4 regions of the Ammoniphilus sp. CFH 90114 genome follow, and region 4 is predicted to be linked to each of the others. Evidence: riboswitches for the same ligand, from Rfam matches in the RefSeq annotation. Region 4 holds a riboswitch; each other region holds the start of a gene.

Region 1 (7,922 bases), on a different contig from region 4:
TTTGGCTCTTTCGGAGTTCTTCCTCCTTGGCATACACTTGTGTCATGCTAGAGAAGAACTCCCTCTCTAGAGAACCATCTCCAGACACGGTTCTTCTCTCTAATAAGCATGCCTTACATTCTGATATCACTTGTGTGATCTCATCGAGGAATTCCTCAATTTGCTTTAGTTTTCTTTGATCATCCATTCCACTCATGGCAGGTAACCCCCGATACCGGTAAGTCAGGCTGTCGATCATTCCTTCTTTAACTCCGCTAACACATCTAGGTTGAGCTTTAAGACATTCACACGAGGCTCACCGAAGATCCCCCATTCTTTTCCTTGTGTGTTCTTTTCAATTAAAGTTTGAATGGTCGCTGCATCTAGACCTGTATTTTTCTCAATGCGAGGAATCTGAGCAATGGCTGCTTCAGGGCTAATATGTGGATCCAATCCAGAACCAGAATTGGTCATTAGATCCATCGGTACTTCACTTACAGGAACATCTGGGTTTTCTGCTTGCCACTTCGCTATCGATTCCTTGGTTCGATTCATCATGTCTTCATTAGAAGGCGCATAATTGTTCGAACCTGAACCTGAACCGTCATGTTCAATACTTGAGATTCGCCCATGAAAGAGACCTGGGTCATTGAAATTCTGACCAATCAGTTCGGATCCAATGACTTGTTGTTGCTCATTCAAGATTAGACTTCCGTTCGCTTGGTAAGGAACAAGGGCTTGTGCAATACCTGTAACCAGTAAGTGATATCCTAATCCACATAACAGCATCAAAACGACACTTAAACGTAAACTTTTGAATAAATGAGATCCCATTGGGGTGCACCCTTTCGCATCGTATAGTAGAAGGAGGGCTTACCCCTCCTCGTCATTAGACCAATAGATTTAATAAAACATCAATTACCTTGATTCCGATAAACGGTGCAATGACACCGCCTAATCCATAGATAAAGAGATTCCTTCTTAATAATTCCGAAGAGCTCATCGGCTTGTAGACTACTCCCTTCATCGCTAACGGGATGAGCATGGGGATGATAATGGCATTAAAGATGAGCGCGGATAGAATCGCTGACATCGGTGAACCTAGACCCATGACATTAAGAACCGCCATCTCAGGAATTGCAAACATAAACATCGCCGGGATAATGGCAAAGTATTTGGCTACATCGTTGGCAATACTAAAGGTCGTCAACGCTCCACGGGTCATCAGTAACTGCTTACCAATCGAAACTACTTCAATGATTTTGGTAGGATCTGAATCCAGGTCTACCATATTGGCTGCTTCCTTGGCCGCAGCGGTTCCAGTATTCATCGCTAATCCGACATCCGCCTGAGCGAGCGCTGGTGCATCGTTCGTTCCGTCCCCTGTCATTGCCACGAGTTTCCCTTCCGCTTGCTCCTTGCGAATGACATCGATTTTATCCTCTGGTTTGGCTTCTGCGATAAAATCATCAACTCCGGCTTCCCGGGCAATCGTCGCTGCCGTCAGTGGGTTATCCCCCGTACACATAATCGTCTTAATGCCCATTTTTCGCAGTTGCTCAAAACGCTCACGCATACCAGGCTTAACCGTATCTTTCAGATAAATGAGTCCAAAGATTTCTTGACCCACAGCGACAGCCAGCGGTGTTCCACCTTCCTTGGCAATTTGATTGCTCTTGGCATCTAAATCCGCAGGAATCTGACCTCCATGAACGGATACCCATTTCTTCACGGCATCGACGGCGCCTTTGCGAATTTGACGTCCATCCTCTAAATCCAATCCACTCATGCGAGTTTCCGCTTTAAATTCGATAAAGTCACTTCCATAAGCCAAGGATTCATTATATTTGAGCTTCTGATTTTTCATTAATTCAAGTACTGAACGTCCTTCTGGCGTTTCGTCCTGCACCGAGCTAATCGCTGCCCAACCAGCTAGGTCCTCTAATTTGGAATCTCCAACTGGGATTAATGCACTGGCCATCCGATTCCCAAAGGTAATGGTTCCGGTTTTATCCAGGATAATCGTATTAATGTCACCAGATGCTTCGACGGCTTTACCGGACATCGCAATAACATTGAATTGGGTGACACGGTCCATCCCCGCAATCCCAATCGCAGACAGTAACCCCCCGATGGTCGTTGGAATTAAACAAACGAGCAAAGCGATTAAGTAGGGAACTTCAAGGGTAAACCCTAAATAGTTGGAGTAAAAAGGCAACGTAACCACAACAATCATAAAGATTAAAGTTAAACTCGTTAACACGGTGTTGAGTGCAATTTCGTTTGGTGTTTTTTGTCTTTGAGCGCCTTCCACGAGCGAGATCATGCGATCTAAGAAGGACTCTCCTGGATCATTGGTTATGCGAACCTTAATTTGGTCACTCACGACACGAGTTCCACCCGTGACAGAACTAAAGTCTCCACCTGCTTCTTTGATGACAAGAGCAGATTCACCTGTAATCGCCGATTCGTCGACGGAAGCCACTCCTTCAATGACTTCCCCATCGCCAGGGATGAGTTCACCTTGAGCTACGAGGACAATGTCCCCTTTCCGTAAATCCGTAGAAGGTACATTCTTAATGGCTCCATTCACGAGCTTTTTCGCTAAGATGTCCTTCTTCGTCTTCTTCAGCGAATCTGCTTGTGCTTTTCCACGCCCTTCGGCCAAAGCTTCTGCAAAATTAGCAAATAAAATGGTGACTAGTAAGATCAATGTAACCGTGACATTAAACCAGAAAGGAACCGCTCCGCCAAACGCACTCGGAAAGATGGTACCGAGTAAGGTGATGACAAAGCCAATTTCCACAACGAACATGATGGGATTTTTCACCATGATACGTGGGTCTAGTTTTACAAAAGATTGTTTCAGTGCATGGATGACCATCTCTGAATTCATCATTGATTTATTATTTTGACTCATTTCCATTCCTCCATCGAGTTCTTCACACTTAGCGAAGGGTTAAGTATTCAGCAATCGGACCCAGAACGAGCGCTGGGAAAAAGGTTAACGCACCAACCAGAAGTACGGTTCCAATGAATACCCCAGCAAATAATGGAGTGTCGGTACGGAAGGTACCTACAGTTTCAGGAACACTCTTCTTTGCAGCTAACGAACCCGCCACCGCTAACATCGTCACGAAGGAGAAGTAACGGCCCAAGAACATCACGATTCCCGTTGAAATATTCCAGAATGGGGTATTGTCTCCTAAGCCTTCAAAGCCAGAACCATTATTCGCTGCGGATGACGTATACTCATACATCGCTTGCGTAATTCCATGGAAGCCTGGGTTTGAAATCGTATCCGGATGAAGCATGACCGCAATCGCTGTAGGAACTAGAATTAAAATCGGATGTACCAACAAGGTTAAGGCAATCAGCTTCATTTCCTTTCCTTCAATTTTCTTACCTAAGAACTCGGGTGTGCGACCCACCATTAACCCAGATAAGAAAACCGCAATCATCGCATACATCAATACGTTTAAGAACCCAGCCCCGACCCCTCCAAAGATGGTGTTTAACATCATATTGGAGATCGTGATCATTCCACCGATTGGTGTTAAGGTATCATGCATCGTGTTAACTGCTCCTGTTTCGGAAGCGGTAGTAACGACAGAGTATAAGGCAGATTGAGCAACCCCAAAACGCACTTCTTTTCCTTCCATGCTTCCTTGCTCATGTTGGATTCCCAATGAATTTAAAGCTGGGTTACCCGCGTACTCAGAAGATAACGAAACACCCGCCATTATTAAAAACATCATGAACATCGAAACGAATAATACGCGGCCTTGCTTCGCATTTCCTACCATATGGCCATAAGCAAATGGTGTAGCTGTTCCTAATAACAACATGAGTAAGATTTGAATCAAATTACTAATCGCATTCGGATTTTCGAATGGATGGGCGGAGTTGACTCCGAAGAATCCTCCTCCGTTGTTTCCTAATTCCTTAATGGAAAGGAAGGAAGCAACCGGTCCTCTTCCGATTTGTTGTTCTTCACCGGTGATTGTCGTTGCCGTAACGGTTGGATCTAACGTTTGTGGCACCCCAAGCAATACAAAGAAAATAGCCGTTACAAAAGCGATGGGGAGCAACACTCGGAAAATGGATCGAATTAAGTCCACATAAAAGTTACCTAAAGGTTTTCCAGCTAATCCACGGATAAAAGCGATAATAACCGCTAACGCAGTACCTGGTGCTGTAAACATGAGGAATACAATCCCCATCATCTGAGCTAAATACGATAAGCTGCTTTCTCCACTATAATGCTGTAAGTTTGTATTGGTCATAAAGCTGATTGCTGTATTCAGAGATAAGGTCGGCTCCATCGCCGTAATCGCACTTGGATTCAGTGGTAGTACGCCTTGAATTCGGAAAAACGTGTAGGTAATCAAAATCATTAAGGTATTCGAATAAATAATAGCCAGCGCGTACTCTTTCCAGCTTTGATTTTGTTTTCGTACACCGCCTAATTTTAAAATCCAGTTATCAAATCCGAAGATGCGATCCACACCTGTCGGCTTGTAATCAAATGCTTTAGTTAAATATAGACCCATAGGTCTAGCAAGTAATAATACTAGAAGCAAGGTAATCCCAACAGAAATCAATGGCGTTGTCAACGTAATCCCTCCAAATGGTAGTTAAAATTTCTCAGGGTTCACTAATACGTATCCTAGATAGATAAAGGTGGCTGCTGTTACCAAACCCAAAACGATCATCATGATCTATCGCTTCCTTTCTCAATTACCTGCTCAGAAAATTTCGCTAGTCCCACCATCGTAGAAGCTAGACCCACAATGATTAACACCATAAAAACGTCCATCATCTTCAACACCTCCTTGTTCTCCGTCACCAAGAAGCCCTGTGAGCTACGTCCTCTTACTCCCTTGTGAACGGCCTGAATCGGTTCAAACCACTCACCCTGGAGCAAAAAAAATAGACCAATGCTTACCTCAACCCCACGAAACGAAATCAAATTCGTACGCAACACCAAATAGGCGTAAAGCGTTCTGTTACTAGCTTGATTTCGTTCCACATGTGGAGAAAAAGTACTCATTGGTCTACCTAACGCCCAGCCGACACGTAGTGCCCTCTTTGCGATCTGTCTCCCTGTTCCTTTTTAAACAGTGGTATTTAATTTTAAGCAAAACAAAAAGACCTGCGTTTATTCATCTTAAAGAAACCTTTTGTCACCCAGATCCCTAGATAACAAAAAAGCCCCCTCAAAATAGGCGGTCATTGACCTCCCTCGCTTTAGCCGACGAAGTTAGCTGACGGGTAGGATGGCGAAGAAGCTTTCTCATCCCTTCTACCGAAGTAGAATTAACCCCACTTAATTGGGTCCTCCGTTCCCAGGTGCCCTGGGATTTGGCCGATCTGCAATTGTTTGCTTGATGTGACTTATTATAATCTCATTTGTCGATCGTTGTGAAGCTTTGAATTGCTTCAATTTCAGCCATTTTTTTGCATTTACCCGAGATTACAATATTGTTTTCTACGTATTTATAACTGTCTTTATCTTTTTCTCCCATTTTCATGGTTTTAGTTAAGTTTTTTATAAATGATTTGAATTTCTAAAGTGTAAGATTTCTATTTATCCTAATAAACAGAGATAGAGCTAGAAAAAATAAGTAAACCATAAATGTTAGCGCAATCAAGATTACTTTTTCAGCTTTTTCTTGTGATTTTCACTCTTTACAAATTTTGTGAACAGCATGTATGATCATCCCATATCAAATGTTATAAACATGCTAATCGCTTAATCTCCTTAAGGAGAGCGGGGGAACCATCGTGATGGCTGCCATCACAGGGGTGAATCTCTTTTGAGTAGGGCTACTCTCATGCCCGAATCCGTCAGCTAACCTCGTCAGCGTTAGAGAGAGGCATCTTTTTTCGCGTGCTTTTCATCACGTTTATTTTGTGGTGAATTCAAAAGCCACAAGAGGAGACCTCTTCTTGTGGCTTTTTTGCGTCCAAAATGCATGTGCTCTCCCCTTTAACCATAATCTAGGAGGATACCCATGGCTTCAACAAAAAAGAAATTAGAAGCAGAGTTAAGCGAAGCATTTATTAAATTCCAAAGAGAATTAATTGGACGTGGTCCACAGGAGGCAAAGACCTACATTGTAGAGGATATGGTTATTCTTCGCTTTAAAGGGGTTCTTACCGTGGAAGAAAAGCACTTGGTTAAAAATGATCAAGGTCGAAGATTAATTAAAAAAATGAGACAAACCCTACGTGAGATGTATAGTCAAGATTTTGAAGCCATTGTTCAACGATACACCGGATGTAAAGTACTAAGTAGTCATAGCGATATCAGCACTAAGACAGAAGAACGTATTGAAGTCTTCGTGATGGATCGAGATGTCGAAAAAATGCTAGACAAAGAATGCACAGGAAAAAAATTATCAGCCAATTAAAAGGGGATCTATCATGATAGAAGAAATTCGTAGACAATTATTTGCTAATCAGAATATGATTGTTGAGGTTATGACCAAGCACCAGACACGCATCCAAGGTAAATTGACTTGGTTAAGTCCAGACAGATCGATGGCAGAGATTACCCTCCATGACGGTCAAATTAAAACCATTACTGACATTGATATCAAAAATGTCGTTGCTTTAGAGAAAGCTTAGCCAATTACAACGGAGAATTATCGAATCTGAGCTATTATAAAAAGATGACTGAAAATCATTCATGTTTATGAGGGTGCCAAACCATAAATGTTTGGCACTCTTTGTTCCCTAGTTCTAAGAGGTCCTATACTAGACATAGCTAATGAAACAAAGTCCACCATGATAAAAACACGAGCAGCAACAATCGTTGGTATTTAATGACTTGATCAAACACCAACACAGATAAACACAGGTATAAGCAAGAACTGCATAAAAATTGTTTTTAACGCAATCGCAGCGTAATGAATAAGTCTTTTGCTCTTCCTGGATGGATAAATAGAAATGCTGTTCCTATCATTAAGATGTAAGAAATAAAGTTTAATGCCATTAGGATAATGAATAAAGTTATTGTTTTGGACAAGATAATAGCTGTTCGGCTAATGGTAAAATAAATAGATTAATTACTGCCTCTGTTTGGTATTCCTGAACAGTAATAAAGGCCGTCAACACTCCAAAAGTAAGTGGAAAAATAAATAAATGGTTAATTTGCATACACAGTCCAATGATATCGTCCCAGTGAACCATTGAACCTGTTCCGTTAGTTTTAATGAATTAAGCCACAAAAATAGCGATAATAACAAAATAACAAACAACAAGATTTTTGAACGTTTCCCCTTCATGATATCCAATTGAATTGGAGTTCCCACTATTGCTCGCTTCCACACGATGGCTCTTTTAGGTTCATTTACTTTAAGCTCAATGTAGCAATTTCCATGTTTATGAATGTCTTCAAGTGTAACTTCTTCGGTAAGCTTCCATTTTGAACAATCCAATTACAAACAACAGACGCAATTCTATTTAGTTTCTAAATAGAATTGCGTCTGTTTTTTTCTAATTAGTTATCAGTATTTTATTTACTTTTAGCAGTAAACTCCGCTTGAGAAACGTTCATAATTTAGACACAAAAATGACGACCGTTTTCTCTTTCATGGTCGTTGACTAATAACATCATCATCTTGGAAGGAGGAGTATGCATGCTAAAAGCAACACTAACCGCAAAAGAAGCAGCTTCATATTTAGGGGTAAGCTACTGGCTCGTATTAGATGCTGCAAGGCAAAGAAAAATCCCACATTTCCGTATTGGGCAACGCATCATGTTTAGACTGGAAAGCCTTCAACAATGGATTGAACAACAGGAGGCAAGTTCAATAATTGCTCCACTTGAAACGCAATCCGGTAAAATCCGAAAGATCCTACCATAAAGTTTTACTAATTTTAAAGGAGCATATTCTATGGAGTCAATCCAAAGCAAATACCCTTGGTTAGTCTCA
Region 2 (7,922 bases), on a different contig from region 4:
AGCAGACAGGCTCTAGATATTTCTCAGCAGATTCATGAGGTCAAGAAGGATTCCCAACGAATCCTGGCGGGATTAATGAATTTAGTAGACCGCGAAAGTACGATGGAAATGAAACTTTCAGAAGTAATGGATTTTGTGGCAAGGGCAAATGGAAAATACGCAGAGATGCTGCACAAGAAGGTCCGAATTCATTGCCTAGTAGAAATGGATTATACAACGACAGAGTATGTTCCCTTGCTTACCCTTCTGAATAATTTAACGGCAAATGCCGTTGAAGCGATATCGGAAGAAGGGACAATTACACTAGAGTTGCACGGGAATTCTGCCGAAACCATCTTCCGGGTCATAGACACCGGGTCAGGCATACACCCTGGGGACATGTCTATTTTATTCGAGGGTGGTTTTACTACGAAGTTCAATGAAAGAGGAGTCGCTGCAACTGGAATTGGGTTGTCACATGTGCGCGACATTGTGCAATCCTTAAATGGGTATACTCGTGTTCAGTCAAGGCCAGGGGAGACCATCTTTACGATCGTGCTATCCACTTATGAATTAGTGAAAAAAGGAGAGTAGATAATGGACGCTCGTATTCTGATTGTTGATGATGATCCGGTGTGTCGCAGGATGCTTACCCAGATTATAGAGGACCATGACATAGGCGTTGTAATCGGAACAGTTGAAGATGGGTCAAAGGCCTTAAGAATGGTGAAAGAAGAAAATCCGGACATTGTTCTGATGGATCTTCTCATGCCTGAACTTGACGGGATAGAAACCATGAAGGAACTAAGGGATAGGAATTACGAGGGAAAAGTCGTCATGCTGTCTCAAGTTGTTAATAAGGATATGGTGGGTGAAGCGTATCAAATGGGGGTGGAATTCTACATTCACAAGCCGATTAATAAGATTGAGGTTTTAAACGTAATGAATAAAGTGAAAGAATATGTACACCTCCAACGTTCATTATGGACAATTAAAAATTCGCTGAATGGATTAGATCATTTCCAGCCTAAGCGCATCGTCAGTGCCAAGACTCATTCAATACGTGAAGTCGTGGTTTCCTTATTAAGCGACTTGGGAATCGTAGGGGAGAGCGGCAGTGAGGAGATCATTAGCATAATGGAGTACCTCGTGCAAACGAAGTGTTCAAACTTTCCTCCTTTAAAAGAATTATACGAATCGCTAGCAACCAGATCCAAAGCCGAACCCTCAGAGGTCATTCGGGAAGGCAAGGCCATCGAGCAGCGACTTCGCCGGGTGGTTTTGGCTTCTTTGAATCATCTTGCATCGCTCGGGTTGACTGACTATGCTCACCCAAAATTTGAACATTACGCTGTCCGTTACTTTGATTTTCACGATGTCAGACTCGAAATGATGAAAATTGAAAAATCAGAAGAACGAGGGAAAAGCAAGGTCAACATTAAGAAGTTCTTGCATGTTTTGTATCTAGATACGTTAGATAAGTTAGTGGAACAATAGACCGACCGTTGAACGTCAATCGAATAACAGTAGAATATTCTAGGATGGTCCCTAGGTGTCGGTTTTACCGACCTTTAGGGACACCCTCAAATTTTTTTATTTTTTAACAATGGGAATTCATATCTCACACTGATAATCCTCTGCGGTAGTATCTCCTGCTGGATACACCTCAAGTTCGGGTCTGCCGCTATGTTGGTAGCCTGTAGAAGGGAACCATTCTTGAAAGATATTTGACCAGACTTGTTGTATAGCCCCTGGCATGGGTCCGATGGAGGTAAATACAGCCCAGGTAGCAGCCGGGATCGTCCTAAGCGTAAATTCCTCTTCATCAGCCACTCCACACTCGTCATCTCCTTTAATCATTATCCTATCATGGACGAACCATGTATTCCGGTTATTCTGTGCGATCATAAGACCGGTATTACTGACTATACTCTATCAAAAGAGGGTAGATGTGAATATAGAAAGATACATGGTGGTTAGTTAGGGGTTGAGATAAGCGGAGGAATTCCGCTTATTTCTAGAAAAGGCACGAAATTAGGCTAAATAGAGGAAATATTTCCTGTTATTTGCAAGTATCATACTTATTTTGTGGCATCCAGCGAGCTTAGCGGAAAAATTTCCGCTTATCTAGGGCATTTTTAGCAATCTTTGGCTAATAACGGAAGTTTCTCCGCTAATTCCACGTAAGAAAGCCCGCACAACAAGATCGTGTGCAGGCTCTAATAGCTCTTTTCTATTGAGTGGCGCTTCCACCAAAGATAAAGCGATGCTCCCAATGCCTTCCGGAGATACTATCAATTCTCACTCCACCTGATTGGTTTGAATAGGTGTGTAAGATCTTACCGTTGCCTAGATAGATAGCAACATGAGTAATTCTTTGATTAAACTTGTTTAAACCGGCATAGGAAGAAGCATTGACTCCTCTATAAGACATAAAGAACATGAGGTCTCCTGGCTTTAGATTTTGCCACTTGGTAGATGTTTTACCTAAATTCCTTACATGTTCAGCTTGGGTTCTTGAATTACTAGGAATTCGAATCCCCACATCTAAGTAGGCGCGTCGGGTGAAGTCGGAGCAATCGAAGGTTCTCTTGCTTGTGCGGTCAGAACCAAACTCATAAGGTGTACCTATATATTTCATTCCTGCTTGTATAATCTTTTGCCCCGTTGTGGCTTGAGTTTGGAAGGTTTGTGCGCTAGCTTGTCCAGCGAAAGACAATACGATGCTAGAGCTTGTGATCGTCATCGCCGCCACTAGTAAAGCAAGTGGTCTCTTCATTACATATGCCTCCTTTTTGTTTGCCTACGAGGTTAGTTGTCGGGTTCGGATTGAAGGATGACAACCCTACGCAATGCGATGCTGCGATTAACCCCAAAATCAAGCGAGTAACGCCCGATTTAGAAAAGATATCCCCCGCACTTCATTAAAAAAATGGTGAAGTTTCGGCTATAAAAAGGGTAGCATACTGTCTATGGTATGTTAATGTAAGGATATTGGGTATGTTGTTTTTATTAACCATTCTCATTGTTCAGCTATTAAATAAGGGCTTGATCACCAATCTTCTAGGTGTGAAAGCTCTTTTATTGATTTTTTATGTTTAGGATTGTCGTATAGTTTCCTTTGTCGGGAATATACATAACTATGCATGAATTCAGTTTAGCGAGTGGCATTGTAACCATTGTCGAGGAGATGGCACTAAAAGAGGGTTGGAATAGAATTGAAAATGTAAAATTGGTTGTGGGCTCTAGTCGGATGGTTCATGTGGAGTCTTTACAGTTCGCTTTTAGTCTTTTGATAAAGGAATCCATGTTGAATGGTGCGTCTCTAGAAATAGAAGAAAGGATAGGATATGACTTCTATATTGACTATATGGAAGGAGAATAGCAGGAGATGAAAAAGGTCGCCATCCAAAGGGATGTCTTATGGGATAACAAACTCAAGGCAGACGAAAATCGAGAGAAATTTAATCAATATTCTATCTTAACCATCAACCTAATGAGTTCACCTGGTTCTGGGAAAACGACATTTCTTGAGAGAACGATAGAAAGTCTTCAAGATAAGTTGAGAATAGGTGTAATAGAAGGAGACGTAGCGACTTCGCTTGATGCGGAAAGAATTGCATCCCTTGGGACGAAGGTTATTCAGATTAATACCCATGGTGCATGTCACCTCAATTCCAACATGATTGGTTCTGTTTTACCTCACTTTCAACTTCAGGAGCTAGACTGTCTCCTCATTGAAAATGTAGGAAATTTAGTCTGCCCAGCCGAGTTTGATCTAGGAGAACATCTTCGTATTACGATTTTGAGTACAACAGAAGGGACAGATAAAGTCCTGAAGTATCCTACCGTATTTCAGTGTGCGGATGTGGTGATTCTCAATAAAATAGATCTTCTTCCCTATGTTCCTTTTCATCTTGAGTCCTTCTGCCAAACCCTAAGAGAAATGAATCCTAAAGTACAACTTTTTCTCGTATCGGCATTGAGGGGGGAGGGAATGGATACATGGATCAATTGGCTCGTGGATCGACAAGTACAGTTCATGAAAAAGAACGAAGAAGAGTGGAGGTCAGCGGAATCGTACAAGGAGTAGGTTTCCGTCCCTTTGTTTTTCGATTGGCCCATGCTTATCATTTGAAAGGATACGTGCGAAATGATACCGGAGCGGTCACAATAGAAGTAGAGGGCTGGACACATCAGCTTGATCAATTTATGCAATCCTTGCAATACGAAACAAAAGAGCCAGCTCGTATTGATACCTTAAGTCATGTGACTTTAGCTCCTGTCGGATATCAGCAGTTTAGTATTTGTGAAAGCAAGCAAGGTGGGTTAGCGTTCCCTCCATTTCCAGCCGATCTAGCGGTTTGCCAGTCTTGCTTATCGGAGATTCTGAATCCCCAGCATCGATTATTCCACTATCCCTTTACCAGCTGCACTCATTGTGGTCCCCGATATTCTATCATTCATCATCTTCCCTATGATCGAAAAGATACAACGATGCATGCATTTAAGCTCTGTCCTTCCTGTGAACGGGACTATACAGATCCTAATGAACGACGCTTTCATGCTCAAACTTTATGCTGCCCGGATTGTGGTCCCCTTGTACAAGTGAGGATCTATGAGCATACACCCATAGAAGGAGACTGGATAAGGATTGCTCAACAATCTCTCTTACGTGGAGAGATTATGGCTGTAAAAGGCATAGGTGGCTTTCACCTCCTTTGCGATGCGACACAACCTGAGGCTATCAAAAAATTGAGGGTACGAAAACATCGAGTTCGCAAGCCTTTTGCCCTTATGGTGAGGAATCTTGCAACCTTAGAGAAGTATTTTGTGATTAACATGACGGAGCGAAATCTCCTGCAAGACCGAAGGGCTTCTATTGTTCTGCTCAGACCCAAACCTTTGTTGAGAAAGTACCTTGATGTTTCGATTCTAGCTGATGGCTATGCTCGTATAGGAGTAATGCTTCCTTATACGCCATTACATACCTTATTGTTTTCAACTTCTTTATCTTTTCTTATTGCGACCAGTGGCAATTTGCATGGGCAAACCATTGTAAGAACCAATAAAGAAGCATTTCATCACCTACGAGGGATGGCTGATCTCTTTGTAGTCCATTCTAGAGAAATCAAAATTCGAGTGGAGGATTCCGTATGTCAAGTTATAGATAATCAGGTACAAGTCCTTCGTCGCTCACGGGGCTATGTACCAGAAGCTATTAAGATACCAAAACCTAAGGAAATGACGGAAGAACTAGTAATACTGGCGGCTGGCGCGGAGAAGAAAAATACTTTTTGTATCATCAAAGGCGACCAAGCAATAATGAGCCAACACATGGGAGATCTAGATACCAAGGAACAAATGGAAGTATGGAAAGAAGGCGTTCATCATATGCTTCAGCTTTTGGGCACGAATCCTTCGATCACGGCCTACGATCCACATCCACGTTACCAAATAACCCAAGAATTTCGCGAAGCCAATCAGGGGAAAACTTGTTTTCCTGTGTATCATCATCACGCCCACATGGCCGCTTGTATGGCAGAACATGGGTTGGAACATCCAGTCATCGGGTGTATTTTGGATGGAACAGGGTATGGAAGAGATGGGGGCTTATGGGGATTCGAAATCTTGACAGGGGACTATGTGGATTTTCAGCGGATCTGTTCCTTACAGGAATTACCCCTGCCTGGTGGGGAAGCGGCTATACGGCAACCATGGATTCAAGCGGTTTCTCTCTTTTACGAAGGTATGCAGGATTTTGATAGCACGAAGTGTTGGGCGGAACAGCAATTCCCGATGTTCAAAGAGAAGCTTTCCCTCGTATTAGCTCAATTACAAGGCAAGGTAACAACGTTACGCACAACGAGTGCGGGACGATTGTTTGATGGAGTTTCTGCGATGCTCGGCATATGCCTTCAGAGTTCTTATGAAGGGGAGGCTGCCATTTTACTAGGAGAAAAAGCCGAAAACTCGATCCACACCAAGGGAGACGAAGGGTATTATTCTTTTGAGTTAAAGGAAAGACAGTTGTTCATTCGCTCGATAGTTAGAGAAGTTCTGATAGACATCGATAAGAGGACCCCTCATGCTACGATTGCCCGAAAATTTCATCATACGGTGGCACACATGGTGTGTGCGGGAGCGAAGCTGGCCCGAGAAGAAAAGGGTTATCCTGACGTTGTTTTGAGTGGTGGGGTCTGGCATAATCGATATCTCCTTTCTTATACAAAGGGTTTACTAGAACAGGAAGGGTTTAAGGTCTATATCCCTCAGGTTGTTCCCGCAGGAGATGGTGGGATTGCCCTGGGGCAAGCGGTTTGCGCGTTATGGAGGTGGCAGCGAGATGTGTCTATCGGTACCCGCCAAGATTCTTGAAGTAGATGTGATTCGCCTGCGGGCAAAGGTGGAATATTTTGGCACGCAAATGGTAGTGGGCATTGCATTACTCGAACAAGTAGAACCTGATCAATACGTTCTCGTTCATGCGGGAGAGGCTATTCAGGTGATTGATGAAGAACAGGCCCAAGAGACACTTGAGCTATGGAAGGGATGGATTGCAGAAGGATGAAGGTACAATCTTATCGAGACCCCACCTTATTCTCCCAGCTTCTCGAGAAGGCGATTCCCCTCCTTTTGGAAGTGAGGGAGTCCTTAGGAAGAAAGATACGCATGATGGAAGTGTGTGGAACACATACGGTTTCTTTTTCCAAAACAGGGGTGCGTGAGCTCCTCTCGGATTTTGTGGAGCTGATGAGTGGTCCGGGTTGCCCTGTCTGTGTTACAGATCAAACGGATTTAGACCGGATGATTTCATTAGGCCAGCAAAAAGGAACGATGATTGCCACCTATGGGGACATGATGAAGGTTCCAGGTACTCATTCTACACTCGTTCAAGAAAGAGCGAACGGCGTGGATGTACGAATGGTGAACAGTGCAACTCAGGCACTAGAACTAGCCATTGAGCATCCTCATCATGAAGTTGTTTTTCTTGGTGTTGGGTTTGAGACGACCGCCCCAAGTGCGGCGCTAGCGATTCAAAGAGCATCACGTGAAAACATCCGGAATTTCTCGGTCTATTCCGCTCATAAATGTACTCCGCCTGCACTAGAGGCTCTTATTCAAGCGAAGCATGAAATTGATGGATTTCTTCTACCGGGACATGTTTCGGTCATCATTGGTCGAAAAGGGTGGAGTTTCTTGGAACGATACAATCAACCGGCAGTCATTGGAGGATTTGAACCGCTTGATCTACTTGCCTCCACGTATATCTTGGTAAAAGAAATGAGAAAACCGAGAAGGCAGGTAGTTAATCACTATCGGCGAATGGTGAAAGAGGACGGAAATGAGCGAGCACAGCAAGTTCTAGGCGAGGTTTTTCAGCCCGTGAGTTCACAATGGCGGGGATTTGGAATGTTACCGGACAGCGGTTTGGAGTTAAAGCCCTTCTATAGGGATCAAGATGCGAAATTCCGTTTTTCCTGGGAGGCACCGAGAAGTCGTAGTGTTAGAGGTTGTCGTTGCGGTGAGGTGATTACAGGGAAGCTTACCCCATTGTCCTGCGGGCTTTTTGCAAAAACTTGTACTCCTGAGAAGCCCCTGGGTCCCTGCATGGTATCTTCGGAAGGGACGTGTTCTACCTATTACTTCTATGAACGAGGGGGGAAACCATGAAGATCTTGTTGTCCCACGGCGACGGGGGAAAATTGACTCACGAGCTCGTGAAAAATATTTTTCATCGTGCGTTCCACAATGACCACTTGCAGGAAGAGGGAGATGCAGCCGCTCTCACGTTAGCGTCGGGAAATATTATGGTAAGCACGGACAGCTATGTTATTTCTCCTATGCATTTTCCAGGAGGAAACATCGGAAAGCTTGCGATCACCGGGACGATGAATGATCTGGCCGTGAGTGGGGCGATTCCTCAGTACATAACCGCAGGA
Region 3 (7,922 bases), on a different contig from region 4:
TTCCCATAGGTAGTGTATACTCATTTGATCACCATTTATTTAATCTTATTACACAGTATTGGTACTTTCCTAATGGTGTAAACGGTCATCCCCACGGATTACTATTATTTCGTTAAACATCCGTAGGCAGGCATTCTGAAATTCACACCAAATTATGTTAGACTAAATATTAAAATCACCCAATAGGGGGAAAGTTCATGTGTATTATTCTTTTTTCCTATCAAAATCACCCGCAGTATCGTTTCGTGGTTGCCGCGAATCGCGATGAATATTATCAGCGGCCGACTGCACCGGCATCCTTCTGGGAAGATTATCCTTTTTTTTTAGCTGGAAGAGACCTGGAGAAAATGGGAACTTGGATGGGAATCACCAAGACAGGTAGATTTGCCGCAATTACTAATTATCGTGATCCTTCAGTTCTTCTAGCGGATGCACGCTCCAGGGGGGAGTTAGTCAGCGACTATCTCATCGGCCATGATTCTCCTGATGCTTATCTTAAGAAAGTGAAAAATAACAGTCGTTCTTACCAAGGCTTTAATCTGCTCGTTGGTGATCTTGAACATTTGTGGTACTATTCCTGGCTTAGTAATTCCATAGATGAAGTCACTCCTGGTATTCATGGCCTGAGTAATGCCGAGCTTAACACCACCTGGCCCAAAGTGGAAAAAGGAAAGCAACTTCTCCATTCATGCCTCCAAAAGCCAACCCTGAATAAGGATTGCCTGTTTGAAGTGCTTGCGGATGAGAAGCAGGTGAAGGATGAAAGTCTACCGGACACGGGTGTAGGTATAGAATGGGAACGCATCTTATCCCCCGTGTTTATTGCAAGTGCGAACTATGGCACGCGTTCGTCTACGCTCATGACCATAGACTATGAGAATCGGGTAACCTATACAGAAAGAACGTTCCTGTCCAGCAAAGAAAAAGCGGAAGAGGTTTCCTTTACTTTTGCAACTCAAACTTGAGAAAATCGAGATACACTAAAAAAACGGATGCCATGCATCCGTCTTCTCACCATGGAGCTCCGTTAGCGTGAGGAACTACACGCATCCTCACTTTACGATTACTGACTCTTATTTTGGTAAGACAATCCAGTAAAGATCATACAAGTAATAAAGGCAACGATGGCAACGATGAGTCCAAACAGAAGACCAATAAATGCCATAAAGGTATCATCACCAGGAAATGACGGCTCCAATGTAATTAACTTATAAACGATATATAAGGCTAATACCATATAGAAACTGCTCCCCAAAAACCCCATCTTTAATCGATTCTTTTTACTCCCTTGCCACCCACGATTCATCGACACCCACAAAACGATGCTGGTGATCACCGCACCTATCATAATTAGGAGGTGAATAAAAGGGATACTTAACTGAGTAATGAGATGCAGAACCAACCCCACTCCAGTAAACAATACAACATTAACAATAAATAGAAATCCTCCTCCAAACCAATGCTGTTGATACCACTTGGTGTGTTGAAGCATTCGTACTAGTTTGTTGTTGTTTCCTTGCATCAGGACTATAGCTTTTCTTAGCATGATAATCACAAAAACTCCAACAAGGCCCAATAATAAAAACAGTGTCATATCAAACTTCCCCTTTATCAATTTGATAATTTCAAATGCCATCCCGAGAGTGCTCTCATGATTTGTGCCTCCAAAGGTTTATAGGGGGAAATCCTAGGTGTCTTCGTCCCTTTTGTACTCTAAAATATCTCCAGGCTGACATTCTAAAGCCTTGCAAATGGCCTCTAAAGTTGAAAATCGGATGGCTTTGGCCTTTCCATTTTTCAGTATAGAAAGATTAGCCATCGTTATTCCGACCCTCTCCGAAAGTTCTGTTACGCTCATTTTCCTTTTAGCCAGCATCACATCAATGTTGATGATTATTGCCATGTTATTCACCTCAGACCGTTAAATCATTTTCTGATTTTATATTTATAGCTTCTTGCAAAAGTCTTTGGAGAACAGCAGCAAAGACTGCGATAACCATGGAAGCAAAAATAAGCACCAACCCAATGAGTATGATACCTGGAGCATCATCTCTTTCCGCGATGAGATAGAAGAGCGGCATTCCTGCCACATACAAACCACTAATGGTAATGGCACAATTTTTTATTCTCTTTAGAGACTTTACAGATCGTACCGAGAACGCTTTGTTCTGATCAATAAACGTTAAAAGTTTAAAAGCCTGAAACAGAGCAAAGTAAAAAGGTATAGCGGCTCCATACATCACGGCGAAAACGAAATACTTTAGATAAGCAGCATCTGGATACAGTACTGCTGTAAAATTCCCTATCTCAGGTACCAAGAAAAGGCACAAAGCAAGAACTGGGATTCCCATAAGAAAAACAGCTATCTTTAAGAAAAGTGTCGTACTTCGTTCCATAAAGAGCACCTCACTTATATTTTTAATATGATTTTAACTCATAATTTATTGTTTTTCAATAAATACTTATTGATATTTATAACATTATTATTGTTAGGTTTGTCTCTTCAGCTGGTTTGAAATGTGATCGGAGGTTGGGTTGGGGCGTGCTGCATTTCCTTCAGGGATGCTGGGAGATAATTATGGGGTGACATAGGTAGAGCTTGAAGGGAATCATATGATACTTCCACATCAAGCTCATTCTCTACTTCTTTAATTATTAAATTATGTTTGAGCTATTTCTTTTCTGTCTGGTGCTTTCGGCGGTTCCTCGAAGTATCCATGTTTAATTAATAAGTTAACTCCATCCTCCGCAAATTGGCCTACCTCAGCCATAATTCGAGTATACTGGGCAAATAAATCTCTCCTTGTACTTTCACTTAAGGAGAGACCATATAACGACATGCCATACGCATTTAAGTTTGCTACTAATGTTAACATTAGCTTATCTGAAAACGGAGGAACGGTTGAAGTAGTAATACCTATTCCTCCAAACGTTGGAGGGATTAGGTCATCTTCTTTTAACAATGAACTGAAGATTTCCATGAACTTCATCGATAAATGTTTACCTCGCAACATGTATTTTTTTACATCTTTATCTCGAGCGCATTGACTGAATGCACTCATTAATTGCTGACCAATGGCATTGCGCTGAATATTCAAATATAGATGTGTAATCTGTACAGTATGCAGGGGTCTTCGCTCTCCCAGCCACCCTGTTATGAATCCTTGTTCTTTTACAAAATCAACCTTGTCAGGATATGGAACATAGGGAGAACGAACATAAATTCCTTTCTCAAGCAATAGATCCATGATTTTATTCTGGATATGCGAAAAGGAATGAAGTCCTTTTATGAAAAAGTCTCTTAAATCATACCGTGGACAACAAGAGACTGCTAATCCATACGTTTCAATTCCTATCCTAGCCATATAATGTAGGTACTGTATAATAAAAGTGTCTGTAAACAGTTTAGGTGCAGATTTATTAATATCATCTTTGGTCATTCCCATTGGAATAGGGAATTTCTCTTTTTGAAAAATCTCCTGCAACTGTTTTATTCTATCTTCTTTTAAAGACAGTTTTTCCTCCGTTAGTGAAATGATCTCGGGATCTTCCAGCGTTGATAAAAAGTGTTGGATCATACATACATTCAACGTTTCCATTTCATATACTTTCCACAAATTCGCGACTTCTGACGAAGTCATTTGTATAGATGAGTTTCCTTCCATAAAATACCCCTTCCTATATTTATATGGAATATTTTGTCCAACAATCTTCTATCCGATTAGAATCCTCTCTTCCACGTACTTCACCCTACTTTTATCACTGAATTTCATCAGTGCAAATGCCATCGTTAATGGACCAATTCTCCCAATAAACATGAGAATGGTGATCAGTACTCTGCCCATTGGAGATAGGTCTGCTGTCAACCCTGCTGATAATCCGACGGTACCGAAAGCTGAAATCGTCTCAAATAAAATGAGTACAAGGTCCGCTTGTTCCGTATACGTAAGGATAAAGAAAATAACACTGATAAACATAATCGCGGTAACGGCAATCGAGAAGGCTTTATTCACCAGCTCCCAAGGAATCCTTCGCTTAAAGATGCTGACGTTATCTTTCGCTGTTAGAACTGACCATAGGGCTAAGAGCATGAGAGCGAATGTTGTTACTTTTATCCCCCCACCTGTGGAAGCAGACGAGGCCCCGATAAACATCATAAACATCATAAAGACCAAGGATGGGACCATCATCTGCCCTATATCAATCGTGTTGAATCCTGCCGTACGGGTAACCACCCCTTGAAAATACGAAGCCCACCACTTATCCGCGAGAGGAAAATTACCAATCGTGTCTGGATTACTGAACTCTGTTGCAAATATAATTAGAGTTGCAATGATATTGAGAATTAAGGAAACAAGTAAAGCAATTTTTGAGTGCAAGGATAGTTTCCGTAAGGATTTCTTGTTCCACAAGTCCAAAATAACAGTAAATCCAATCCCACCAGCCATAAATAAGAAAGTGATAACAAGATTAATGGTAGGGTCTCCAACCCACTTGCTTAAACTGTCAGGCTCCAGACCGAATCCAGCGTTATTGAATGCAGAAATAGAATGAAAGATCCCATAGTACAAGGCGGTACTCCAAGGCATCTCATACGACCAACGAAGGGCTAGCAGAAGAGCACCAACGGATTCCATGAAGACGGTTAAGGAAATAATTAATATCACCAGCTTGACTACTCCTTGAATAGAAAACTGATTTAAAGTACTTTGCAGTACCAACCTTTCTTTTAAACCAATCTTCTTTCCCAGGATGATAAACATAAAGACCCCAGCCGTCATAAAGCCCCAACCGCCAATTTGAATTAACGCCAACAGTACAATTTGTCCGAACAGCGTGAAGGTCGTTCCTGTATCAACAACGACTAATCCGGTCACACAAACAGCAGAGGTTGCTTCAAATAACGCATCAATAAATCCCAATTGATGTCCTGGTCGTGTAGAAATCGGAAGCATTAGAAGTAAGGTTCCTACAACAATCAGAAAGCCAAATCCAAGTATAAGCAATCGAGCAGGATGAAGCTCAATAAGATTGAATTTTTTTAATGAAATCATAGCGCAATACCTCTATATTGTTTTGGTAGAATTTATATAATATGTTGCTCAAAGCGCCTTAGATCTCGGTTCTCTCCTATAACAACAAGGATATCATCTTTCTGAATCGTATCATCAGCTTGGGGTGCAATATTAATATGGGCTCCGCTCTTAATGGCCATCACGTTCACCCCAAACCTAGCACGAATATTCAATTCGATAAGAGATTTCCCGACGAGCCTTTCTCCTGCAACGACTTCAACTACACTATAATCTTCAGCTAACTCAATAAAATCCAATACATTAGGTGAAACCAAATTATTCGCTATTCGGCTGCCCATATCTCTTTCAGGAAATACGACCCGATCGGCGCCAAGCTTATATAGAACCTTTCCATGACGCTCATTTTGTGCCTTTACTGTAATTTGCTTTACTCCTAATTCTTTCAGAATAAGTGTGGTGAGAATACTCGCTTGAATATCATCTCCGATCGCTACGACGACGACATCAAAGTTCCGAATCCCAAGCTCCTTAAGGGCTTGCTCATCTGTTGCATCTGCTTGGACTGCATATGTGACATATTGAATATATTCTTGTATTCGTTCTTCACATGAATCAATTGCCATCACTTCATAACCCATTTCATAGAGAGTTTTAGCTACACTCGAACCAAAACGTCCCATACCGATCACTGCAAATGTTTTTGCTGGCATGCTATGGCTTCCTTTCAAGTTTACATTATTTAATTATCATTTCCAGTAAAGACAAAAAACCACAAAGAGAGTATCTCTTCGTGGCTTCTTCACGCATCGTCAAAAACACCATGCATCGGCACGATTATCCACCTCTCTTTATACGCTTACGAGGTTAGCTGTCGGATTCGGGCGTGAGAGTCGCCCTACCTGTGAAGAATATAGTCCACACAAGATTCACCCCCTAATTTGTGTTCTCTTCAACAGAACAAGAACACAAACCAAACTTGGGTCCCCCGCTTCCAATTCGGAACTCAGCGATTTGATTTTACTTATGCAAGATATCTTACTTCTTGCCTACATTTTTTGCAAACATTTTATTAAGCTCAACTAAGTTATTGAATTAAAATCTTACATTAAAGAATTTTAAACTTTGCCAAAGAGCCACCCCTAAAAAGAAAACCACCATGACCAAAGTTAGCCAAGAGTGGAAGCTCTTTTTGTTTCGTAATATTTTGTAGGTAGAGAATATGAGAATGCAGATGAATATAGCCATTCCTGTAATGGCTATTAGACTATAAAGAACGAACATTATCAACTTCCTTACAGATTTTAGAATTATTTATTTACGATTCCAAAAACGCCGCTGAGTGATAGCAGTTTAGAAGTTCACTACAGAAGTTGGGATTTTTGGCGGCAAAAACGACACCCGCTAAATTATTCTTTTTTGATGCCTGGATATAACTCAGTGCCGTTGTTGCTATTCTGATCGGTTTATAGTGTTTATAGGCTCCCTGAATAAATTCCACGATATTTCTATCCAATTCCTTTTGATTGTCTGAACGTCCACCTACGACATATAGCGAGTCATGAAGTACGTGATGGGTGGAAAGAAAGATCTTATTGACCTTAAATTTCGTACCATCCTCTCCAATGACCGTTCCAAGCTTGTCACTAACCATATCTACAAAAACTCCATTTTGAACAAGCATGTCAATAACACTCTTGACCTCTTTACCATGAAATCCATGTCCAATTAAAACCCCAACCCTTAATGAATGAGGATAATGAACTGTATTCGCTTGACTTAATGCAGGGGATGAAGCTGTATCCGATACATGCTGGCCGGTTGGAGGCTTAACTCCAACATGATTAGCAATCCTTGTCGCCATTTCCTTATCAACATGAACAAACATATCAACAACCTGCTGACGAACGGATTCGCTCTCAACTTTTGCCAGTTCGAAACTAAAGGCTTCTATAATGTGCTGCTTTTCAACGAGAGACATACTATTCCAAAATAACCTTGCATGAGTGAAGAAATCTTTGAAAGATTCACTGCTGGCCTTAATCTTAGGACCTTCTACATGCTCTGGATAATGGACAAACCCACCTTCCTCTGGAGGGGTCGGTCCTGGTGTATTATTCGCTATGGAGTTTCTATAATAATTAACTTGATCGACATCAATCCGGTGTCGGCTAAATCCGTCTCGCTGGTTATTATGGAAAGGACAAAGGGATCGGTTAATTGGCAAATCCGGGTAATTCGATCCTCCTAACCTGTGCATTTGGGTGATTTTATAGGTGAATGTCCTCCCCTGTAAAATGGGATCATTACTAAAGTTAATCCCCGGAACCAGATTGGTAACGTCAAAAGCGACCTGCTCTGTTTCAGCAAAGAAATTATCTACATTTCGATTCAGTGTCATCTTCCCGATGATCTCAACGGGGACGAGCTCCTCTGGCCAGAGTTTGGTTGGATCAATCACGTCAAAGTCAAATTTTTGTTCATCTTCTTCCGCAATCATTTGTACACCAAGTTCAAAGACAGGATAAGCACCACGCTCAATGGCTTCCCTTAGATCTCGTCGATGATAATCAGGGTCGAGTCCCCCTATCATCAACGCTTCCTCATTAAGCAACGAATGGACACCGAGGATGGGTTTCCAATGAAATCTCACGAAGGTACTTTTCCCCTGTTCATTGACAAAACGAAAGATATTGACACCAAACCCTTCCATCATCCGCCAGCTTCGTGGAACACCTCGGTCCGACATCGCCCACATGACAAAATGAGCGGATTCTTGATTATTAGCGACAAAATCCCAAAAGTTATCATGTGCGGCCGAGGCTGTCGGCATATCGTTATGCGGCTCCGGTTTTAAAGCATGCTGCGAATCTACAAACTTAAAAGCAT
Region 4 (7,922 bases):
TATAAGATGTTGTTATATAAGCTAAACCAGCGGAGTAAAAATGTTGTTCAGTGTGTCAAACTTTTGTATAATAAAATTATACAAAAGTTTGACGAAAATTAAGAATTCTGGTACTAATAGAGTAAACATAACTACGAATTTATACGAGGGTGGTCCAATATGTCAGTGGTTCATACTGAAGTAAATAAACTAGAAGCAATTCTCGCTACGATACCTATCTTAAAATCAATGCTGCCCAAAGTGGGCATAGGTGTTTCAAACAGACAGGAGTGGATTGCTTATTATCCTGGCGAAAAAATAAATATTGGCGTAAAACCAGGTATGAAAATTAACCCTAAGGAGCCTCTAGCAGACACAATCAGATACGGCAAGTCAATAAAAGCTGATGTGCCTGCTGAATTCTTCGGGTTCTCGTTCACGGGACTTGCTGAGCCTATTTTTAACGAAAATGGTGAGGTCATCGGAGCCATTGCCATACAGATCCAAGAGCAAAGTGAAAAAGAGTTGCTTCGCTTCTCTGAACAAATAGTGAAATCTATAGGAGAGGCAAACATGGGAATTACCACGGTTGCAAAAGGAGCAGACGAGTTAGCTAACATTAGCAATAACTTGCTCCTGCAATCTAAACAAGCCAGTGAAGAAGTGAAAAAGTCAGACGAAGTCCTGACTTTCATCAAACACATTGCTGATCAAACCAATCTATTAGGACTTAATGCATCAATAGAAGCTGCCCGAGCAGGGGATATGGGACGAGGGTTTGGTGTAGTAGCAACCGAAATTCGTAAATTATCCTTAGAAACGGTTAATTCTACCGTAAAAATCAGAGAGACATTGACCAATATGCAAAAGTCTATGAATGCTATTTCTAATTCCATTGCCAAAGTGGTAGAGGTTGGGAATACGCAAGCTAAGTCAACGGATCAAATCTCTCAGTTCATTAAAGAGATTGACGAGCTTGGTAAAGAGATAAATAAATATGCTTCTCAGTTGTAAATGAAGGGCCTTTCCTAACAAGTAACTCTCTGTTGACGTTTAAATCTCTCAAATGTACGATACATACAATGGGTTATTATGGAATTAAACGATCACGGAGAATGGAGGTCAAGACAATGGAGATGAAGTATCAAACGTGGGGAGATCCAAAAAATCCACCCGTGTTACTCCTTCACGCCCTTGCCTGTCACAGTGGCTGGTGGAAGTGGGTAACACCCTACCTGGAGAAGGAGTACTATCTGATCGCCCCTGATTTTCGAGGTCACGGTCAGAGTCCTTGGGCCGATAGCTACCGTTTCGATGATTACGCAAGAGACATCGAGGAGCTTGTCGAGAAATTCGACGGGCCTTATGCCATCGTAGGTCATTCGATGGGAGCCTATGTGGGGCTCAAAGTGGCTAGTCGGGGGGTTCGTCCTCCTTCAGCTTTACTAGTCGCTGATATGAAAATGGACTCCCCGGAAGAGGAGTTAGCTGGCTTACACAAAGCTGCTCAAAAGAGTGGACGTATTTACGACACTCTACAAGACGCTGTGGCTAATTATAGATTCCTGCCCCCTCAGCACGCCGCCCCGAAGGAACGAGTGGAGCAAGTTGCTCAGGACTGCTATCATGAACAGGAGGATGGGCGTTGGGGAGAACGATTTGATCGACGGGCACTGGCCATCGAAAAGGTTGAAGCAGTGGCACTGGCCGAACAGGTTAACTGCCCCACCTGGTTCGTTCGTGCGAAGGAAAGTCAAGTAATGCCAGCTGAGGGCGCTAAAGAACTTGCGCGGATCACGGGTGGACCACTGCACGAGATGGAAGGGGTCTTTCACCACCTGCCATTAGAGGCACCCGAAGCGTTCGCTAGCTTGATCCGGGAGTTCATGATCCAAACCAATAATAAATAATTAGGAAGTCCTCGTGTTTTATTTCGAGAAGGCTGCTATGGCAGCCTTCTTTCTTTTTGTTGAGTAATCGGAGATCGCTCCCATCCTGATTCATGAGAGAATTCTAATTTCATGGAGTATTTGGGAGGAATAATAAGAATAAAAGGGCTGCTGGTTATAGGACATGGTTTTTTGAATAAATATACCAGGATATTACAAGCAGGCTTGATTTCCATAACTACCCAAATAGTATAAACTTAAGAAAGTAAAAAAACAGCATAACGGCCTAATCCCAGTACACTGGGAGCGGAGGAACCAAGTAAGTGGGGTTAATTTTACAATTTGTAGAAGGGATGAGTTAGCTCTTTCGCCATCCTACCCGTCAGCTAACTTCGTCGGCTAAAGCGAAGGAGGTCATAGACCGCCAAAAATCAAGGGGGCTTTTTGTACTGTTAGCATTGTTAAATGTGGGCAGTACGAGGTGTAAAGTTATTCTATTGGTTAAATAAATATGCAGGTCTTTTTGTGCTGTCTAAATTCTTATTCATGCTAGGCAGCATGATTCAAATGAATATTATACTTAAGAAATGAGGGCGGATGGATGAAGATATGTAAATTTGGCGGGACTTCCTTGGCTACTGCTTCACAAGTGAAAAAAGTGAGTGACATTATATTAAATGATCCCACTCGAAAAATAGTAGTTGTATCTGCCCCTGGCAAACGCTATAAAGAAGACATTAAGGTGACAGATCTTTTGATTTCTTGTGCCGAGAAGTATTTGGAGAATAAGCCATACCAAGAAATTTTTTCTGCAGTCCTTTCCCGCTACGAGGAAATGGTTCGTGGTTTGGAGCTGTCTGATGAAATCCTAGATCACATAAGGACGGATCTTTCTCAGCGGCTATATTCTGATTCACAAGATAGAACGAAGTATATGGAGTTGCTTAAAGCGAGTGGAGAGGATCATTGCGCGAAGCTTGTGGCTGCCTACTTGCGAAGTAAGGGAGTTGAGGCTCATTATATCGATCCTAAAGAGGCGGGGCTGCTTTTGACTAAAGAAAATGGGAAAGCACAGGTGCTCCCAGAGTCCTACCTTCGTCTCCGCGTTCTAAAAGAAAAATCGGGAGTTCTAATTTTTCCGGGCTTTTTCGGCTATAATCCTGAGGGTACGGTTGTGACCTTTTCCCGAGGGGGATCAGATATTACGGGTTCGATCCTTGCTGCAGCTGTCCAAGCGGATCTTTATGAGAACTTTACAGATGTAGATTCGGTATTTGTCGTAAATCCGAATATTGTCAACAACCCTCGTGGTATCAACAAATTGACCTTCAAGGAAATGAGGGAGCTTTCTTATTCAGGCTTCGAAGTTTTTCATGATGAAGCTCTTATCCCCGCTTTTCGCGCGAAGGTTCCTATATGTATAAAAAACACCAACAATCCATCCGCACCAGGAACCATGATTGTGAGCAGACGAGAAGCAGACTCCAACTTAGTGGCCGGCATTGCTTCTGATGAAGGCTATTGCAGTATTTATCTTTGTAAATATCTCATGCACTCAGAGCCGGATTTTGGTTTTAAGCTGAGACAAATTCTAGAGGAGGAGAATCTTCCGCTTGAATATAATCTGTCTGGAAATGATGATATTTCCCTGCTATTCCGAGAGGGGGATTTAAGTCGGGAAAAAGAGGCTCGCATAACGGCACGGATGAAAGCAGAGCTAGCCGTAGATCAACTCATGGTCTGCCGTGATCTGGCTGTCGTGATGCTAGTAGGACCGAAGATGAGAAATAATCTCTCTGTTTTATCTAAAGCTTCGGGTGTACTGTCCAGGCAAAAGATCAATGTGGAATTAATCAACCAAGGCTGCTCGGAAGTAGGCATGATGTTTGGGGTCAAAAAGAATCACATGAAAAAGGCGGTCCATGCTCTCTATCAGGAATTTTTTGAGGTTTATCATACGACCAAAGGAAAAGTAGCAAGTTTGTAACCACAGAAAGGCGAGCTCAGGTAATTCCAGAGCTGGTCTTTTCTTATTTATATGGGATAAATTCCCTCTAGGGATGTTGCAACCATTTGTTCCATTGCAAGTCTAAGATTTAGCGTACTAATAAATCAAAAATAAAGAGGTCATTTTTAAATATGAAAAAATCTCTAAGCAAAATCATCCTGTCTTGTTCGGTCCTTCTAGCAGGTTATGCTCTCACTCTTCCTTCTACTTATGCAGAATCGAATATAGTCTCAAGTGAGATGACCTTTACGGATCTATCCCCGTCTTTCTGGGGATATAAAACGATTCAATGGGGAGTGCAAGAAAAGATCATCACAGGCTATCCTGATCATACCGTGAAACCCACAGGTTATGTGAAAGAGAGCGAATTTTTGACGATGCTGGTGAAGGGCTATAAAAATACCAACCAAGGACTATCTACAAGCAGTACACATTGGGCCGAGCCATTCTACAACAAAGCGAGGGAGATGAACTGGCTTGATAAAAAAGAGATAGTAAATAAGCCAATTACTCGTGGGGATGTAGCTAAATTTATGGCATCCAGCCAGGGATATCATCATAATGTGGATAATTCCGTGCAATTTGTGTTGAATCATCGATTGGCAAGCGGCAAAACGGAGGCAACCCTAGAAGGATTTGATAAAGGGGCATTGGTGACAAGGGCGGAAGCTGTTCAAATACTAAAAAATTTGAAAGAGAAAGGTCTGACAACAGCGAAAGAGCGACCGGTCACACTCTCTCGTACATTAGTGAAACAGAAACCACAATTATTTCCGATAGAAAAGAGAGATAAGAATGGTAACTTCATCTTTGGACTGATAGATAGGAAGGGCAAGGTTGTTGTCCAACCTCAATATAAGAGTATCCTGGTACCGAATGGGGATCAGCCTATTCTTGTCTCTGTTAAAGAAAATGAGTATAAATATATTAATAAAAATGGAAGCCTTGCGTTTCCGGGTACATTTTCTTGGGCCAATGAGTTTTCGGAAGGTCTAGCCGCTGTAACTCTGGCGAAGGGAACTGCAAATAACCGAGAAGGTTATATCAATGAAAGTGGAAAAGTAGTTATTCCTCCTTCATTCTCTTACCCTGGAGGTTTTTCATACGGTTATGTATCAGAGGGGTATGCTCTTGTTGGGTTAGTGGAAAAAGGAAAGGCGACTATAACCTATGGAATTATTGATCGTAGTGGGAAACGAATAGCTTCGGTTGATTATGATATCTCGCATGAATTAGTAGGTTATAATGAAGGGACCTTGCTGATGAAACGTCATATTGAAGGGAAGGGTTCTGAATACTATTTTGCCGATCTTAACGGAAATCAAGTATCTTCTAACACGTTCACGCAAGTACAATATTTCTCAGAAGGACTTGCAGCAGCCCAATTGGGTCAAGACGAATGGGGGTACGTGAATACCAGAGGAGACTGGGTCATACCGGCTAAATACAAAACAGCCCAAGACTTTTCAGAAGGATTAGCTGCTGCCGGTATACAAGCAGAAGATGGCCGTTGGAAATACGGCTACATCGACTACAATGGAAATTGGGTCATCGAACCTATTTATGACCATGCTGCTCCTTTCTCTGAAGGATGGGCTTCGGTAGAATGGAATGGCGAATGGCTCTGGATAAATAAAGAAAATAAAAGGCAATTAAGCGATTTTCCTTACCAGGTTACGGGTTCGTTCTCTCCATTTATCAATGGATTATCGCAAGTTGTCCTTACAGATGGAAAGAGCACAACACAAGCTTATATCGATAAAAAAGGGAAGATCATATGGAAGCAAGATCCGTACTTTAAGTAAGGAAGTAATATGTATGTATGCCATTCATATTTTACAAACGGATCGATCTAGCTGCTCTGGTACGATCAAATAGTCGAATGAATAGGATACCTCATAACGTGCATAATGACGTTGTTCCCTCAGTTTAGGCCATAAAAGGGAGGACATTCAGATTGAAATACGCGAATGGATATCTTGATATGCTGGCTTGGTTTGGGATTGGAGGTGCACACCCAGGAGGGTTGGCTTTAACGAAAGAAGTCCTACAACGAATAAAAATAGGACCAGAAACGAACATCATCGATATAGGGTGCGGTACAGGACAGACAGCTGCTTATTTGAAAAAAACCTTTCAATGCAAGGTATCAGCTTTAGATAGAAATAAAGTAATGTTAGAAAAAGCGAAGCACGATTTGCGAAAGAGAAACTTAGTATTTTTCTCATCAATTAAAGTACTGTGTTTTTCAAATGGAAAAAGGGTGAATCGGGCCTTAAAAGTACACACCACGTTTACTAGTCTGACAAAATCCATTTTTGCCTATAACATATTCAGATGTGCATCCATACTATGTATTACACCAGCTACAGGTAAACTCATTGATCACCTCCTTTCGGGAAGAAACGACACGAAATTGGTCGTTTCTTTTTCATATTCAAAGAACCCTTTTTGATCTCTTGAATTTAACGAAATTATACATTTGACTTAGATATTTGCCCTTCCCTTGTCCTTAATATTACATATGATAGAGTAACTTGATGAAAAGGAGTGATCTTTATGAGCGCTTATGGGGCAGGTTCTTTTGGAGGCGGCATTGCGTTTATCCTAGTAATCTATGTCCTTTTAGTTATTGTTAGCCGTACAGGCTCCACTTACTAGAAATGATCTAACTTTAGTAGAGTTCACTAATTCTATAGATAAATAGGGAGACCTCACCGTCTCCTTTTTTTCATTGCATAAATGTTTGGTCATCCATTGTTCCGCATGAGTTTCTTCTAAAATCCGCGAATGACTAGAGGCATTCGCCCTTCCCCCTCAGCTTTACATTCATATTATGAAGTATACCCAATGAAAGGAGGCACATAAATATGAGTGCTTGTGGAGTAGGTGTAGGTGGATTATACGGTGGAGGTATTGCTTTCATCCTTGTCCTTTATGTCCTTCTAGTCATTGTTAGCCGCACTGGCTGGGGATACTAAGAAATTCTTAAATTCCTACCGTAAGGAGGTTTTTAAATGGGTGCAGTAGCTGGCGTAGGCTATGGAGGCGGTATTGCGTTTATCCTTGTTCTTTACGTCCTTCTAGTCATTGTGAGCCGTACAGGTTGGGCGTACTAGTTCGATAAAGAGGGCTTACCCATTCGGGTTTAAGCCCTTTTTTAATACTTAGAAAGAAATAAAAAAGGCTGAGCCGTAGGGCACTTCAGTGTCCTTTTGGTTCAGCCTTAGTTCTTATTTACTCATCTCCGTACGAGATAAAGCCAATAATGTATACAAGGGTAATACATAGTACCCGCTATAAGGACCAGCACCATAGTACTGAACAGTTTCAAATTCTGGTGTCTGCTGTTTCCCAGATCTTTCAAGGGTGATTTTTTTCGTGTTGGCTTTTACTCCGACTGTCCTTGGATCAATTCCTCTAAGTACAATATGATCCGTGTTTACAGTCTCCACTACCCCATAATAGCGTCGTCCTCCCACACAATGTGCGACTACTGTCTGACGATGAAATTTTTACAATAAGGATAAGTTAACCCCATGTGGCACCCTCCTTGTTTCCCTTGGATCACATATTCTTATTAATCCTTTTAGAAGGCTGGACTAAACTCGTTCATCATTTTAAAGGGTTAAGTAAGGAGGACCTTCTATTGAAAGAGAAACTACCATTTGCTCAGGAGAAGCTTCATCATCAAATGGGAATACAGACAATAATCTAAAAATGATGGCGTATACGGTAGGAAGATTTAAGGGGTCAATATCCCCGTATATAATCCCATTAAATCAACAACTATCTTATGTATAATGAAAAGCTGTCGAGAATCTCTCGACAGCCTGAGGAGACTTTTTAGTCTCTCTAAATTTATTAGTATGCCCAGCCCGTTCGGCTAACGATAACTAGAAGCACGTAAAGGACAAGAATAAACGCAATACTTCCTCCGTAGACTTCACCTACTCCTGCTGCTGCACCCATTAAAATACCTCCTTATCGTAGGGATTTTAGTCAAGTCAGCAAATATAAAAGAGGGAACTGCTTCTTAGTATGCC

What was found. A riboswitch is a leader RNA that binds a small molecule or an ion and turns the genes downstream of it on or off. The one in region 4 is predicted to bind cyclic di-AMP.
Region 1: it holds a riboswitch for cyclic di-AMP, as region 4 does, so the genes downstream of both, EIZ39_RS09070 (hypothetical protein) here and EIZ39_RS23865 (aspartate kinase) in region 4, are expected to answer to the same signal.
Region 2: it holds a riboswitch for cyclic di-AMP, as region 4 does, so the genes downstream of both, EIZ39_RS11135 (C40 family peptidase) here and EIZ39_RS23865 (aspartate kinase) in region 4, are expected to answer to the same signal.
Region 3: it holds a riboswitch for cyclic di-AMP, as region 4 does, so the genes downstream of both, EIZ39_RS13255 (potassium channel family protein) here and EIZ39_RS23865 (aspartate kinase) in region 4, are expected to answer to the same signal.

The regions. Positions count from the first base shown of each region.
Region 1 covers NZ_SDLI01000003.1:288,723-296,644, reverse strand. Annotated here, with positions in the region: gene EIZ39_RS09095 (hypothetical protein) at 1-196, opposite strand, end outside; gene kdpC (potassium-transporting ATPase subunit KdpC) at 235-813, opposite strand; gene kdpB (potassium-transporting ATPase subunit KdpB) at 869-2,899, opposite strand; gene kdpA (potassium-transporting ATPase subunit KdpA) at 2,928-4,583, opposite strand; gene EIZ39_RS27710 (potassium-transporting ATPase subunit F) at 4,617-4,694, opposite strand; gene EIZ39_RS09070 (hypothetical protein) at 4,694-5,032, opposite strand; cyclic di-AMP (ydaO/yuaA leader) riboswitch at 5,217-5,359, opposite strand; cyclic di-AMP (ydaO/yuaA leader) riboswitch at 5,722-5,863, shown strand; gene EIZ39_RS09065 (Na-translocating system protein MpsC family protein) at 5,997-6,395, shown strand; gene EIZ39_RS09060 (hypothetical protein) at 6,409-6,612, shown strand; gene EIZ39_RS09050 (helix-turn-helix domain-containing protein) at 7,626-7,853, shown strand.
Region 2 covers NZ_SDLI01000004.1:196,042-203,963, reverse strand. Annotated here, with positions in the region: gene EIZ39_RS11150 (ATP-binding protein) at 1-573, shown strand, start outside; gene EIZ39_RS11145 (response regulator) at 577-1,476, shown strand; partial or broken gene EIZ39_RS11140 (GyrI-like domain-containing protein) at 1,594-1,800, opposite strand; gene EIZ39_RS11135 (C40 family peptidase) at 2,213-2,758, opposite strand; cyclic di-AMP (ydaO/yuaA leader) riboswitch at 2,765-2,938, opposite strand; gene EIZ39_RS11130 (hydrogenase maturation nickel metallochaperone HypA/HybF) at 3,122-3,364, shown strand; gene hypB (hydrogenase nickel incorporation protein HypB) at 3,371-4,072, shown strand; gene hypF (carbamoyltransferase HypF) at 3,985-6,357, shown strand; gene EIZ39_RS11115 (HypC/HybG/HupF family hydrogenase formation chaperone) at 6,326-6,550, shown strand; gene hypD (hydrogenase formation protein HypD) at 6,547-7,653, shown strand; gene hypE (hydrogenase expression/formation protein HypE) at 7,650-7,922, shown strand, end outside.
Region 3 covers NZ_SDLI01000005.1:195,692-203,613, reverse strand. Annotated here, with positions in the region: gene EIZ39_RS13290 (DUF421 domain-containing protein) at 1-24, opposite strand, end outside; gene EIZ39_RS13285 (NRDE family protein) at 198-965, shown strand; gene EIZ39_RS13280 (voltage-gated chloride channel family protein) at 1,064-1,594, opposite strand; gene EIZ39_RS13275 (helix-turn-helix domain-containing protein) at 1,688-1,903, opposite strand; gene EIZ39_RS13270 (DUF2975 domain-containing protein) at 1,914-2,396, opposite strand; gene EIZ39_RS13265 (DUF3231 family protein) at 2,661-3,665, opposite strand; gene EIZ39_RS13260 (TrkH family potassium uptake protein) at 3,714-5,054, opposite strand; gene EIZ39_RS13255 (potassium channel family protein) at 5,087-5,746, opposite strand; cyclic di-AMP (ydaO/yuaA leader) riboswitch at 5,874-6,055, opposite strand; partial or broken gene EIZ39_RS13250 (catalase) at 6,348-7,922, opposite strand, start outside.
Region 4 covers NZ_SDLI01000019.1:17,431-25,352, reverse strand. Annotated here, with positions in the region: gene EIZ39_RS23875 (methyl-accepting chemotaxis protein) at 160-993, shown strand; gene EIZ39_RS23870 (alpha/beta fold hydrolase) at 1,110-1,889, shown strand; cyclic di-AMP (ydaO/yuaA leader) riboswitch at 2,142-2,284, shown strand; gene EIZ39_RS23865 (aspartate kinase) at 2,470-3,855, shown strand; gene EIZ39_RS23860 (WG repeat-containing protein) at 4,008-5,681, shown strand; gene EIZ39_RS23855 (class I SAM-dependent methyltransferase) at 5,834-6,331, shown strand; gene EIZ39_RS23850 (sporulation protein YjcZ) at 6,436-6,537, shown strand; gene EIZ39_RS27145 (sporulation protein YjcZ) at 6,747-6,857, shown strand; gene EIZ39_RS23845 (YjcZ family sporulation protein) at 6,894-6,995, shown strand; gene EIZ39_RS23840 (hypothetical protein) at 7,110-7,358, opposite strand; gene EIZ39_RS23835 (YjcZ family sporulation protein) at 7,741-7,848, opposite strand.